DNA from 3 places in the Anaerostipes sp. PC18 genome. Region 1 is predicted to be linked to each of the others. Evidence: a T-box and tRNA genes for the amino acid it is inferred to sense, from the RefSeq annotation. Region 1 holds a T-box; the other regions hold tRNA genes.
What was found. A T-box is a leader RNA that pairs with one kind of tRNA and senses whether it is charged. The one in region 1 lies ahead of aspS (aspartate--tRNA ligase), so its partner is inferred to be a tRNA-Asp.
Positions count from the first base shown of each region.

Region 1 (4,399 bases):
GAGCATGCTGCTCCGGGGATTTGACGGAAGTTTCCGTCTGTCAAAGAAGCAGAAAATGGACAGAAGAAGTGCAGTGTACCTGGCAGGCTGGCTGGGTATCGTTGTTTTGCTGCGGTATGTTTCTGTTTTTAAACTTGCCGGAAGTCTGTTAGAATAGAATACGGAGGAAGTATGAACAAAATTGAAGTAAACGGCCTCACCTTTTCCTATGAAAAAAGAGCCTCATCAAGCAGAAAAAATGTGCTTTCCGGTTTAAATTTTACTGCTGAAGATGGAGAGAGCATCGGACTGATCGGGGCCAACGGAGCGGGGAAGTCTACACTGCTCAAACTCATGGTAGGGCTTCTGACAGACTATGAAGGAGAGCTAAGAATCGGAGGAATCCGGGCAGAGAAAGCGTCCCTGGCAGATATTCGGAAGAAGACGGGATATGTGTTTCAGGATTCAGACAGCCAGCTGTTTATGTCTACTGTGTATGAAGACGTGGCATTTGCTCCACGCAATTACGGACTCTCTGAGGAGGAAACAAGAGAGAGGACGCTGAGAGCACTGGAGAGTGTTCATATGGAGCAGATGAAAGACAGGCACATCTACCGGCTGTCCGGAGGAGAGAAAAAAAGGGCATCCATCGCATCGATCCTGTCCATGGAGCCGGAGGTGATCCTTATGGATGAGCCGTCGGCGGCTCTGGACCCCAAAAACAGGCGCAGCCTGATCCATGTCCTGAACGGACTTTCCGGGACTAAGATCATTGCGTCCCATGACCTGGATTTCATCTATGATACGTGTGAGAGGACAATCCTGATCGCAGACGGAAGACTTGCGGCAGACGGACCCACGGAGGAAATATTAAGGGATCAAACACTTCTGGAAGACAATGGGCTGGAGCTCCCGCTGTCATTTTCCAGGACTTTGGAATGAATGGAGGAAAGTATTTTGACCATCGCAGAAGTAAGTAAAAAGTATGACATAACTGCAGATACGCTGAGATATTATGAGAGGATCGGACTGATACCGGCTGTCCCGAGGAAGCCGAACGGCATTCGGGATTATGACCAGGCATCCTGCCAGTGGGTGGAATTGATGAAGTGCATGCGGAAAGCCGGGGTGCAGATCGAGGCACTGATTGAATATGTGGAGCTGTTTCGCCGGGGAGATGAGACCATTGACGCACGGAAAACAATTCTCATGGAACAGAGAAAACGTCTGGTCCGGAAAATGCAGGATATGCAGGAGACTCTGGAACGTCTGGATTATAAGATTGAGATGTATGAACGGGGAAAGATGTCAGCAGAATATCAGATGGACTGATATCCAGAGATATAGAGATTGTTTCTTCCTGAGGAAGACGTATTTTGACAGAAGCCTTAAATTCTGAATTCTATTCTCCCTTCTCTTGTCCGAAGCAGGAAAATGCTTTCCGGAACTGGCCTAAAAGAAATGGAGACGGAGAGGCATTGCTGGGTCGTTCCATAATCGTATCCAGATTCCAGAAGTCAGGATAATCCGCGGCATCATCGGGATGGACTAACTGACGGGCAACAACTTGGGTCATCAAAGTGGATAAAGATCCCTCTTCTGGGGGAATAATATATTTGTCAGAAAGATGGAATAAAACTTTGAAGGAATCTTTTGTGAGATTCAGTTCAAATAATTCATTATAGGCAGAGAGATTCGTGAGATTATAAAACAGGTTTTTATTGCCCTTTTGGAAAGACCTGCTGAAGCTCCCTGTTGAAATGCACGATCCTGTAATGATCATCTATGATATAAATGCTCGTTTCCGAAGTAAAATTATTAGTATTCATATGTATATTCCTGTCAGGCCAATTTACTATATAGTATTTTTTGTGTAAATCAGTCAATCTCAAGAGAGGAAATAAAGAAAAAGAGAAAAATAAATTGACAAGACAGACAAAACTGAACTATAATGATCCAAAAAGCGTAGATTGAGAAAAGTAGCATAGATTATCGCTTACAGTGAGCAGGAGACAGTGGGAACCCTGCAGAGTGAATCCATGTGAAGAACACTCAGGAGCTGCAATCTGAACGTCCATAGGATCAGTAGGTGCGTCGCAGGCTGTGCGTTATTCAGCATACCAGAGAGGCTGTAAAAGCAGCAAATCAGGTGGTACCGCGGAACTTGTACAGTTGTCCGTCCTGAATGATTTTTTAGGATAGACGACTTTTTTTATTACAAAAAAGTCTAACATGATGAAAGAAAAAGGAGAAAAAAATGTCAGATATGTACCGCAGCAAGACTATGGATAAGATTTCTGAGAGCGATATCGGGTCCCAGTTAAAGATCGCCGGGTGGGTGGAAAATATCCGTGACCACGGCGGAGTGTCATTTATTGATTTAAGAGATATGTATGGCGTTATGCAGGTCGTGTTAAGAGACGGAAGTCTTTTAAATGAAGTGAGAAAAGAAGAATGCCTTTCCATCGAAGGGATCATTGAGCACAGGGACGAGGAGACTTATAATCCGAAGATTCCCACGGGAACGATCGAACTGGAAGCCCATAAGATTACAGTGCTCGGAAAGGTATATACCGACCTTCCGTTTGAAGTTTCAGGGTCCAAAGAGATCCGAGAGGATGTCCGTTTAAAATACCGGTATTTAGATTTGAGAAACCGCAAAGTAAAGGACAATATCAAATTCCGCTCCGAAGTCATCAGTTTCCTGAGAAGAAAGATGAATGATCTTGGATTTATGGAGATCCAGACACCGATCCTCTGCGCATCTTCACCGGAAGGGGCAAGGGACTATATTGTTCCGTCCAGAAAATATAAAGGGAAGTTTTATGCACTCCCTCAGGCTCCGCAGCAGTACAAACAGCTGCTGATGGTATCCGGCATCGACAAATACTATCAGGTTGCGCCTTGTTTCAGAGATGAAGATGCCCGCGCCGACCGTTCTCCGGGAGAATTTTACCAGCTGGACTTTGAGATGAGTTTTGCCACACAGGAAGATGTCTTTAAAATCGGTGAGGAAGTGCTGGCAGAGACCTTTAAGAAATTTGCACCGGAAGGGTCCGTTGTGACAGACACGCCATTCCCGGTTATCAGTTATAAGCAGGCGATGCTGGAATTTGGAACGGACAAACCGGATTTAAGGAATCCTCTCAGGATCGTGGACGTGACAGACTTTTTCCAGAGATGTACTTTCAAGCCGTTCCACGACAAGACAGTGAGGGCCGTGAAAGTCCACGCAAATCTCTCAAAAGGATTCCATGAAAAGCTCCTTAAATTTGCACAGTCCATCGGCATGGCAGGACTCGGATACCTGGAAGTAAAAGAAGATATGTCCTACAAGGGACCGATCGACAAATTTATTCCGGAAGATATGAAGAGTGAGCTTGCAAAGAAGGCACATCTTGAGGCAGGGGACGTAATCTTCTTTATCGCAGCAAGTGAAAAACTTGCCTGTCAGTTTGCGGGACAGATCAGGGACGAACTTGCCGCCCGCCTGGATCTCTGTGAGAAAAATGCGTACCGTTTTTGTTACATCAACGATTTTCCGATGTATGAGACAGACGAGGAGACAGGGCAGGTGACCTTTACACATAATCCATTCTCTATGCCTCAGGGAGGACTTGAAGCGCTGAATGAAAAAGATCCTCTGGATATTCTCGCATACCAGTACGATATCGTCTGCAATGGAGTGGAACTTTCTTCCGGTGCGGTGAGAAACCATGATCTGGATGTCATGGTTAAGGCATTTGAGATCGCAGGATATGATGAAGAGGCATTAAAAGAAAAATTCGGAGCGTTATATAATGCATTCCAGTTCGGTGCGCCTCCTCATGCTGGAATGGCCCCGGGAGTCGACCGAATGATCATGCTCCTCAGAAATGAAGAAAACATCCGCGAAGTGATCGCCTTCCCTATGAGCGGAACTGCACAGGATTTGATGTGCGGTGCGCCGGGAGAAGTATCGGAGCTTCAGCTCAGGGAAACACACATCAAGGTAAGGGATTAACTGTTAAAAAAGCCGTACATTCAGAAATGAATGTGCGGCTTTCTGCATATATATGGTAAATAATAAAGTTTGTACAGGGGGAAGGCCTTTTGGGTACGCTTCTTCAGATTATTTTTATCAACCTTGTCGTGTCTCTGGACAATATTGGCGTCATCGCCATGGCAACCAGGGGGCTTTCAAAGCGCCGTGCCAAAGCGGCCAGAGATCTGGGCGTCTGGCTGTCTATCCTTCTTAAGATGATCTTTGTGGGGATCATCGGATTTTTGTTCAGGATTCCATGGCTTCACATCAGGATACTGGGAGGTGTGATGCTTTTGTATGTCACTTTCACGATGATGAAGGAAAGCGGAACGGGAAGTGAAAAGCGTGAACAGACAGAACAGAAGGATAACTTTTGGTTTGCCATCATTTCCATTG
Region 1 covers NZ_CP121164.1:602,649-607,047, forward strand. The annotation lists gene cbiQ (cobalt ECF transporter T component CbiQ) at 1-157, shown strand, start outside; gene P8F77_RS03360 (ABC transporter ATP-binding protein) at 172-921, shown strand; gene P8F77_RS03365 (MerR family transcriptional regulator) at 937-1,311, shown strand; gene P8F77_RS03370 (hypothetical protein) at 1,382-1,762, opposite strand; T-box leader at 1,937-2,166, shown strand; gene aspS (aspartate--tRNA ligase) at 2,237-3,982, shown strand; gene P8F77_RS03380 (YjbE family putative metal transport protein) at 4,072-4,399, shown strand, end outside.

Region 2 (4,399 bases), 490 kb from region 1:
GACTCACCAACTTTCTCCCTCTTATCTTTGCCTCGTAAGGTGTCATAACCTGCTCAGTGGCAGGAATAACAGCCAGTCCCGGATTTTGAACATGGTGCAGGCTTTCATCTGTTTCCAGAAATGCCTCACACAATTTATCCAATGCCTCTTTTGTATCACAAATACTCGTCATGGCAGTGACATAGGATATTTCGGACATCTCCAACTCTATCCCATACTCACCCCTCAAAATATGAAACAGCTCTTTGCCGGTAATCTTTGTATCGCCGGTCGAAACAACGATTTTTCCCGGATCATCTGTCTTTAAGAGCTTCAGGTGTCTCATAGCTTTAAGCCTGGCCCGGATATCCATTAGATTCCGAACATAGTCATCAAACAAGTCCGGGCTGTCAGCACATTTCCTGACACAGTAATCAATACTGGCCATCAAAATATAAGACGGGCTGCTGCTCTGAAATGTAGATAAAGCCTGCTGAATCTCCCTGGTGCCTATCCGGGAACTGCAGATGTGCAGAAGTCCGGTCTGAGTAAGGGAAGGCAGCGTCTTATGCAGACTCTGGATCACTGCATCTGCTCCCTGGGATACCGCGCTCTCCGGAAATCCACTGTGAAATACAAAATGTGCTCCGTGAGCCTCATCCACGATCAAGGGAATCCCCTCTTCATGAAGAACCTCAGCAATCTGCCTGATATCAGACACCATCCCTTCATAAGTAGGGGAAACGATAACAGCGGCTTTAATGCCATTTTCCCTGCCCAGTATGTCCTGCACCTGGCTTTTAGTAATCCCCATACAAATATTCTGCTCTATTTTGGGATATAAATAAACCGGCCTTAATCCAAGCATGGAAATTGCATGATATACGGACTTGTGGCAGTTCCTGCTGATAAGAATCTTATCTCCCAGCCGACAGGACGCAGCCACAGAAGCTAAAATGCCTCCGGTGGTGCTGTTGATCAGAAAATAACTTTCCTTACTTCCATATATATGTTGGACATACTCCATTGATTCTTTAATCATCCCCTCGGGATGATGCAGATCGTCAAAGCCGCTGATCTCTGTAGTGTCAAGCGCAAACAGAGATCCCTCTCTCATAATGTCCTGTTTCTGCCTTTTGTGACCAGGCATATGGAACGGATACATCCCTTCTTTATCTAATTGTCTTAATTTTTCAAATATAGGATATTTCATAAATTGTTATTAAGCCTCATTTTATCCTATTTTATCATACACACCGTAGATATTCCACGACATTTTAAAGTGTGACAAGGTATTTTGGGAAAAAGAAAAAAGCCCTGATAAAAATCAGAACTTTTAGATGCCCAGAGCCGGAATCGAACCAGCGACACGAGGATTTTCAGTCCTCTGCTCTACCGACTGAGCTATCTGGGCTTGGGTATTGATTTTACTTTAGTCCGCGTACAAAATCTCAAAAGCTATACTTTTGAGATCACGGCGTTACCGCCTATATAGAAACATTTATCAACAGCTCCGAATATAAATATCCGGCCCTGTTGATAAATATTTCTATGCACGCTCTGAACGCTAATGGAAGTTGCGGGGGCCGGATTTGAACCAACGACCTTCGGGTTATGAGCCCGACGAGCTACCAGACTGCTCCACCCCCGCGCTAAAATGGTGGGAGAAGGATTCGAACCTTCGAAGGCGTTGCCAACAGATTTACAGTCTGCCCCTTTGGCCACTCGGGAATCCCACCATATACATATATATTATACCATTTCAGCATAAAACTCAAACATAAAATTACGTTTATAACATAATTTATGAGAGCCGTTGACCGGACTTGAACCGGTAACCTGCTGATTACAAATCAGCTGCTCTGCCAATTGAGCCACAACGGCTGACAAAAATGGGACCAATAGGGCTCGAACCTATGACCCCTCTGCTTGTAAGGCAGATGCTCTCCCAGCTGAGCTATGATCCCAAATTTATATTATAAATCCTCCTAAAAAGGAAAAAACGACCCGGATGGGAATCGAACCCACGACCTCCGCCGTGACAGGGCGGCGCTCTAACCGGCTGAGCCACCGGGCCAAATCTTTACAAAATAATCTATGTACCTTCAAAACTACATACAGAACCTTTCATCAAACATCTTCCTTACCTTCTTTGGTTAAAGCCTCGACCGATTAGTAACAGTCAGCTCCATACGTTGCCGTACTTCCACCTCTGCCCTATCTACCTCGTCGTCTTCAAGGGGTCTTACTAGATTACTCTATGGGAAATCTTATCTTTAGGGGGCTTCACGCTTAGATGCCTTCAGCGTTTATCCCTTCCAGACTTGGCTACTCTGCTATGCATTTGGTAATACAACAGATCCACCAGTGGTCCGTCCATCCCGGTCCTCTCGTACTAAGGACAGCTCCTATCAAATTTCCTCCGCCTGCGCCGGATGGGGACCGAACTGTCTCACGACGTTCTGAACCCAGCTCGCGTACCGCTTTAATGGGCGAACAGCCCAACCCTTGGAACCTGCTACAGCTCCAGGATGCGATGAGCCGACATCGAGGTGCCAAACCACTCCGTCGATGTGAACTCTTGGGAGTGATAAGCCTGTTATCCCCAGGGTAGCTTTTATCCGTTGAGCGATGGCAATCCCACGTTATACCACCGGATCACTAAGTCCTACTTTCGTACCTGCTCCACCCGTCGGTGTCACAGTCAAGCCTTCTTCTGCCTTTGCACTCTGCGAATGGTTTCCGTCCATTCTGAGAAGACCTTTGAGCGCCTCCGATACCCTTTCGGAGGCGACCGCCCCAGTCAAACTCCCCACCTGACATTGTCCCCCAACCAGATCATGGCTGTTGGTTAGAAATCCAATACTGCAAGGGTGGTATCCCAACAGTGACTCCAAAAGGACTGGCGTCCTTCTTTCTCAGTCTCCCACCTATCCTGTACATGCAGTACCGAATCCCAGTATCAAGCTGGAGTAAAGCTCCATGGGGTCTTTCCGTCCTGGCGCAGGTAACCAGCATCTTCACTGGTATTTCAATTTCACCGGGTGTGTTGTTGAGACAGTGCCCAAATCATTACGCCTTTCGTGCGGGTCGGAACTTACCCGACAAGGAATTTCGCTACCTTAGGACCGTTATAGTTACGGCCGCCGTTTACTGGGGCTTAAGTTCAGACCTTCGCGATCACTCGCTAAGCCCTCCCCTTAACCTTCCAGCACCGGGCAGGCGTCAGCCCATATACTTCACCCTTGCGGTTTTGCATAGACCTGTGTTTTTGCTAAACAGTTGCTTGGGCCAATTCTCTGCGGCCAGTCTTACCTGGCACTCCTTCTCCCGAAGTTACGGAGTCATTTTGCCGAGTTCTTAACAACACTTCTCCCGTCGGCCTTAGGATTCTCCTCATCCACCTGTGTCGGTTTACGGTACGGGCACATAAAAACAATAGCGGCTTTTCTTGACAGCTGGGGCCTGGGCTTCCCTACTTTTGTTCGGTCCGCGTAACGCCTTTGCCTTGCATGGGGATTTGCCTCCCATACGGCTACTTCGCTTGCACCAGTCTTTCCATTCCTGGCTCCCATTTCCCTTCTGTGTCCCCACAGTTCTGTTTTTATGTGGTACTGGAATCTCAACCAGTTATCCATCGACTACGGCTCTCGCCCTCGCCTTAGGTCCCGACTTACCCAGAGCAGATCAGCTTTACTCTGGAAACCTTAGATATTCGGCCGGAAGGATTCTCACCTTCCTCTCGCTACTCATTCCGGCATTCTCTCTTCTAAGCAGTCCACCACTCCTTTCGGTATGGCTTCATCCCGCTTACAATGCTCCTCTACCAATGTATTTCTACATTCCACAGCTTCGGTGTCGTGTTTTAGCCCCGGACATTTTCGGCGCAGGATCTCTCGACTAGTGAGCTATTACGCACTCTTTCAATGTATGGCTGCTTCTAAGCCAACGTCCTAGTTGTCTTTGAAATCCCACATCCTTTTCCACTTAACACGTACTTTGGGGACCTTAGCTGGTGGTCTGGGCTCTTTCCCTTTCGACTGTCCAACTTATCTCGTACAGTCTGACTCCCATCAATCATCTGACTGGCATTCGGAGTTTGATATGTTTTGGTAAGCTTTGACGCCCCTAGACAATTCAGTGCTCTACCTCCAGCAGACTTTGATGAGGCTAGCCCTAAAGCTATTTCGAGGAGAACCAGCTATCTCCGGGTTCGATTGGAATTTCTCCGCTATCCACACCTCATCCCCACCCTTTTCAACGGATGTGGGTTCGGTCCTCCACTTCCTCTTACGGAAGCTTCAACCTGGACATGGATAGGTCACCCGGTTTCGGGTCTGCCCTCACTGACTGTTATGACCACACAAAGTGTGATCATCTACCGCGCTCTTAACGCTTGCTTTCACTTCGGCTCCAGACC
Region 2 covers NZ_CP121164.1:115,196-119,594, reverse strand. The annotation lists gene P8F77_RS00585 (aminotransferase class I/II-fold pyridoxal phosphate-dependent enzyme) at 1-1,192, opposite strand, end outside; tRNA gene P8F77_RS00580 (tRNA-Phe) at 1,321-1,393, opposite strand; tRNA gene P8F77_RS00575 (tRNA-Met) at 1,557-1,631, opposite strand; tRNA gene P8F77_RS00570 (tRNA-Tyr) at 1,638-1,718, opposite strand; tRNA gene P8F77_RS00565 (tRNA-Thr) at 1,791-1,863, opposite strand; tRNA gene P8F77_RS00560 (tRNA-Val) at 1,873-1,946, opposite strand; tRNA gene P8F77_RS00555 (tRNA-Asp) at 1,983-2,056, opposite strand; rRNA gene P8F77_RS00550 (23S ribosomal RNA) at 2,132-4,399, opposite strand, start outside.
Region 2: it has a tRNA-Asp gene. The T-box ahead of aspS (aspartate--tRNA ligase) is inferred to sense a tRNA for this amino acid. The anticodon was not compared.

Region 3 (4,399 bases), 1.1 Mb from region 1:
ACTGGGGCGGTCGCCTCCGAAAGGGTATCGGAGGCGCTCAAAGGTCTTCTCAGAATGGACGGAAACCATTCGCAGAGTGCAAAGGCAGAAGAAGGCTTGACTGTGACACCGACGGGTGGAGCAGGTACGAAAATAGGACTTAGTGATCCGGTGGTATAACGTGGGATTGCCATCGCTCAACGGATAAAAGCTACCCTGGGGATAACAGGCTTATCACTCCCAAGAGTTCACATCGACGGGTGGTTTGGCCTCGATGTCGGCTCATCGCATCCTGGAGCTGTAGCAGGTTCCAAGGGTTGGGCTGTTCGCCCATTAAAGCGGTACGCGAGCTGGGTTCAGAACGTCGTGAGACAGTTCGGTCCCTATCCGGCGCAGGCGGAGGAAATTTGATAGGAGCTGTCCTTAGTACGAGAGGACCGGGATGGACGGACCACTGGTGGATCTGTTGTATTACCAAATGCATAGCAGAGTAGCCAAGTCTGGAAGGGATAAACGCTGAAGGCATCTAAGCGTGAAGCCCCCTAAAGATAAGATTTCCCATAGAGTAATCTAGTAAGACCCCTTGAAGACGACGAGGTAGATAGGGCAGAGGTGGAAGTACGGCAACGTATGGAGCTGACTGTTACTAATCGGTCGAGGCTTTAACCAAAGAAGGTAAGGAAGATGTTTGATGAAAGGTTCTGTATGTAGTTTTGAAGGTACATCAGAGGAATAATCGAAGGAAAAAAGAGAAAGAATAAAAAGAAATGATCCTCGATAGCTCAGTTGGTAGAGCGCACGGCTGTTAACCGTGTTGTCGCTGGTTCGAGCCCAGCTCGGGGAGGTCAAAAAGACCGTGAAGCGGTCAAAGAAACAAGGCTCCATGGTCAAGTGGTTAAGACACCGCCCTTTCACGGCGGTAACACGGGTTCAAATCCCGTTGGAGTCATTCAGCTTCATACTTCGCCGTTGTGGCTCAATTGGCAGAGCAGCTGATTTGTAATCAGCAGGTTACCGGTTCAAGTCCGGTCAACGGCTTCATACACTTGGACATTAAGTGGTGAGAAGATAAGGACCTTTAGCTCAGTTGGTTAGAGCAATCGGCTCATAACCGATCGGTCCGGGGTTCGAGTCCCCGAGGGTCCATTTGTATACAGTTATTTCTGGCCCGGTGGCTCAGCTGGTTAGAGCGCCGCCCTGTCACGGCGGAGGTCGTGGGTTCGAACCCCATCCGGGTCGTCTCTTTGCTTAAAAAGAGTAATTTATATTTGGGATCATAGCTCAGCTGGGAGAGCATCTGCCTTACAAGCAGAGGGTCATAGGTTCGAGCCCTATTGGTCCCATTTTGAGAGAATTTCTCTCAGGATGCCGTTGTGGCGGAACTGGCAGACGCACAGGACTTAAAATCCCTGGGACTTATACTCCCCGTACCGGTTCGATTCCGGTCAACGGCATTGAGCACTTGTTACAGGTGCTGTTTAATTTCATATGTGGGCGTAGCTCAGCTGGATAGAGCGTCTGGCTACGGACCAGAAGGTCGGGAGTTCGAATCTTCTCGCCCACGTAAAAACCCTTATAAATCAATGATTTATAGGGTTTTTTTATTTATGCACCATACGATTCATGATAAATGTCAGGAGTTTATGGAAAAAATGACGGAAAATTTCCTATTTTGTATGTTAGAAGGTTTACTTTACAGAAGTGTTGTGGTATAATTCATAACTGTAGATCAAATGTAACAATACTGTAATAAACATAAAATTAATATAAAATATCGAAGTAGGAAGGTAACATCTTTATGAAGTCAATATTAAAAAAGACAGCAATATGTCTGCTCGTCTTTTCTATGATCATTACATCAGGATTGGCAGCCCCGAAAAAGGAAGTTCATGCAGCACAGAGTACATACGACGGACGGATATGGAAATCATGGGTAAAACTGAGAAAGTCCAAATCTAAAAAATCTAAAGTGATCCGTAAAATTTCAAAGGGAGAACCTGTGCAGGTTCATTACACGAGCGGGAAATGGAGAAAGGTTACATACAAAGGCAAGACAGGATTTGTCCTGAAAAAATATGTATACATTAACACAAATGCTCCTGAACTGGCAGGAACTGAAGAAGAAAAAGGACAGGCAGTGGCAGCCTTTGCCCAGCGTTTTGTTGGCAACCCATATGTATGGGGAGGAACAAATCTAAACAGCGGTGCCGACTGCTCCGGTTTTGTCGGGGGAGTATACCGTTCCTTCGGATATAAGCTTCCGAGAACGTCTTTCGACCTCAGGAAAGCGGGCAGAAAGGTATCTTATAAAAACAAGCAGCCTGGAGATCTGATTTGTTACAGCGGCCATGTAGCCATGTACATAGGCAACGGCAAAATCGTCCATGCCAGTACAAGAAAAACAGGGATTAAGATTTCTCCGAGGGCCGATTACAGAAAAGTAGTTGCCGTGAGGAGAATCGTAAGAGAATAGATCAAACAAAATGTGCAAGAGAGATCCTGCACATTTTTTTTCATTTCATAGGAAAGTTCTACGACCTTCCCTATGAAATAAAAACGCTCCCCGGGTTGTGCACAGATGCGTAAGGAAATCATTTGCCTTTGGCAAATCGCATCTGGCACGCAAAGTTGTCAAGCCCCTCAAAGATTGAAGGGTTGGGGAGCTGAAGTGTGGGCTTGACCACTTTGTTCTGTTTCCATAATGTTTTGATATAAGGAGGAGCGTATGAAATCAATCTTATTTGTCAATGGATGTATCAGGGGAGAAGAATCCAGAACGTTACTGCTGGCCAGGCGGTTTCTTGACTGGAAGGAACATTTCCGGCTGCCGTATTTCTTGCTTCCGTTTTTCGTATGCTAGGAATTCCGAAGACAGATACGGTGACCGCAGAGGGACTTGACATCATTGGAAATGATGTGAGACTCATCATGAATCAGGCACTGAGAGAGGCAGAACTACTGGCAGGGACTTTTTAGGGAAATGAGAATGAATCTTTTCCAAAACATGGACAGAATTACTTGAAAAACAATATAAAATACGGTTATATAAATATGATAGAATTCAAAAGACAAGAAAAGAGGCTGCAGTTATGTTAAACGTAGAACATTTATCGTACCGGATCAATGAAAATGGTGCAGATGTGCAAATATTGGATGATGTGAGCTTCTCTGTCGATGACGGGGAAATGCTTGTTGTCACAGGACCCAACGGCGGAGGAAAATCAACCATCGCAAAGATTTTAATGGGGATAGAAAAAGCAAGCGGGGGTAAAATCTCTCTGGACGGAGAAGACATCACAGATTATACCATAGACCAGAGGGCGAATGCAGGCATAGGATTTGCATTCCAGCAGCCTCCAAGATTTAAAGGGCTGACGGCTTCCAGGCTGCTGTCTCTTGCGGCAGGGGAGACACTGAAGGATGAGCGGTGCTGTGAATTGCTGAGCAGTGTCGGGCTCTGCGGAATGGAATATAAAGACCGGGAAGTGGATGCCACTCTGTCGGGGGGCGAGATGAAAAGGATCGAGATTGCCACCGTATTTGCAAAAGACCATAAAATATGTATCTTTGATGAACCGGAGGCAGGCATCGATCTTTGGAGTTTTGCCATGCTGATCAAAGAATTTGAAAAAATCCACAGGGAAAACAAGGCAAGTCTGATCCTGATCTCCCATCAGGAGAGGATCATCCAGATGGCAGACCGCATCATGATCATCAGAGACGGGCAGGTTGAAGAGATCGGGTCGAAGGAAGAGGTCTATCCGCACCTCATGGCAGAAGAATCTGAAGAGCAATGTGCCTTCATGCAGGAATAGGGGGATAAGGACATGAAATTAGATCAAATAACGGCGGGAGTGCTGGAGGCTATCGACGGTCAGGGGTTTGTACAGAAAGGCGCTTATAACTTGCGTCAGAACGGACAGGCAGTATGTCACGGCGACAGTGAGAACGTCCGCATCGTAAAGAAGCAGGACAAGCCCGGGATTGATATCTTTATCAGCGGGAAGACAAAAGGTGAGGCAGTGCATATACCGGTGGTTGTTTCTGCTTCCGGTATCACAGATGTGGTCTATAATGACTTTTATATCGAGGACGGTGCAGATGTCCTGATCGTGGCAGGATGCGGCATTCACAACGACGGGGACCAGGAGAGCAGGCATGACGGCATTCATGCATTCCATGTGGGCAGCCATGCCAATGTACGGTATGAGGAGCGCCATTACGGGGAAGGAAAAGGAACCGGCGGCAGGGTTTTAAATCCTGTCACGAAAATCGATGTGGAGGAAGATTCTGTTTTTACACTGGATACGACTCAGATCAAAGGGGTAGATTCGACGATACGGGAGACACACGTGGAGATGGGGGCAGGGTCCAAACTCTATGTAATGGAAAAACTCATGACACATGGGAACCAGCAGGC
Region 3 covers NZ_CP121164.1:2,963,071-2,967,469, reverse strand. The annotation lists rRNA gene P8F77_RS15965 (23S ribosomal RNA) at 1-649, shown strand, start outside; tRNA gene P8F77_RS15960 (tRNA-Asn) at 751-823, shown strand; tRNA gene P8F77_RS15955 (tRNA-Glu) at 857-928, shown strand; tRNA gene P8F77_RS15950 (tRNA-Thr) at 945-1,017, shown strand; tRNA gene P8F77_RS15945 (tRNA-Ile) at 1,052-1,125, shown strand; tRNA gene P8F77_RS15940 (tRNA-Asp) at 1,145-1,218, shown strand; tRNA gene P8F77_RS15935 (tRNA-Val) at 1,250-1,322, shown strand; tRNA gene P8F77_RS15930 (tRNA-Leu) at 1,347-1,433, shown strand; tRNA gene P8F77_RS15925 (tRNA-Arg) at 1,470-1,543, shown strand; gene P8F77_RS15920 (C40 family peptidase) at 1,778-2,452, shown strand; gene P8F77_RS15915 (hypothetical protein) at 2,705-2,839, shown strand; gene P8F77_RS15910 (hypothetical protein) at 2,833-2,955, shown strand; gene P8F77_RS15905 (ATP-binding cassette domain-containing protein) at 3,069-3,794, shown strand; gene P8F77_RS15900 (SufD family Fe-S cluster assembly protein) at 3,807-4,399, shown strand, end outside.
Region 3: it has a tRNA-Asp gene. The T-box ahead of aspS (aspartate--tRNA ligase) is inferred to sense a tRNA for this amino acid. The anticodon was not compared.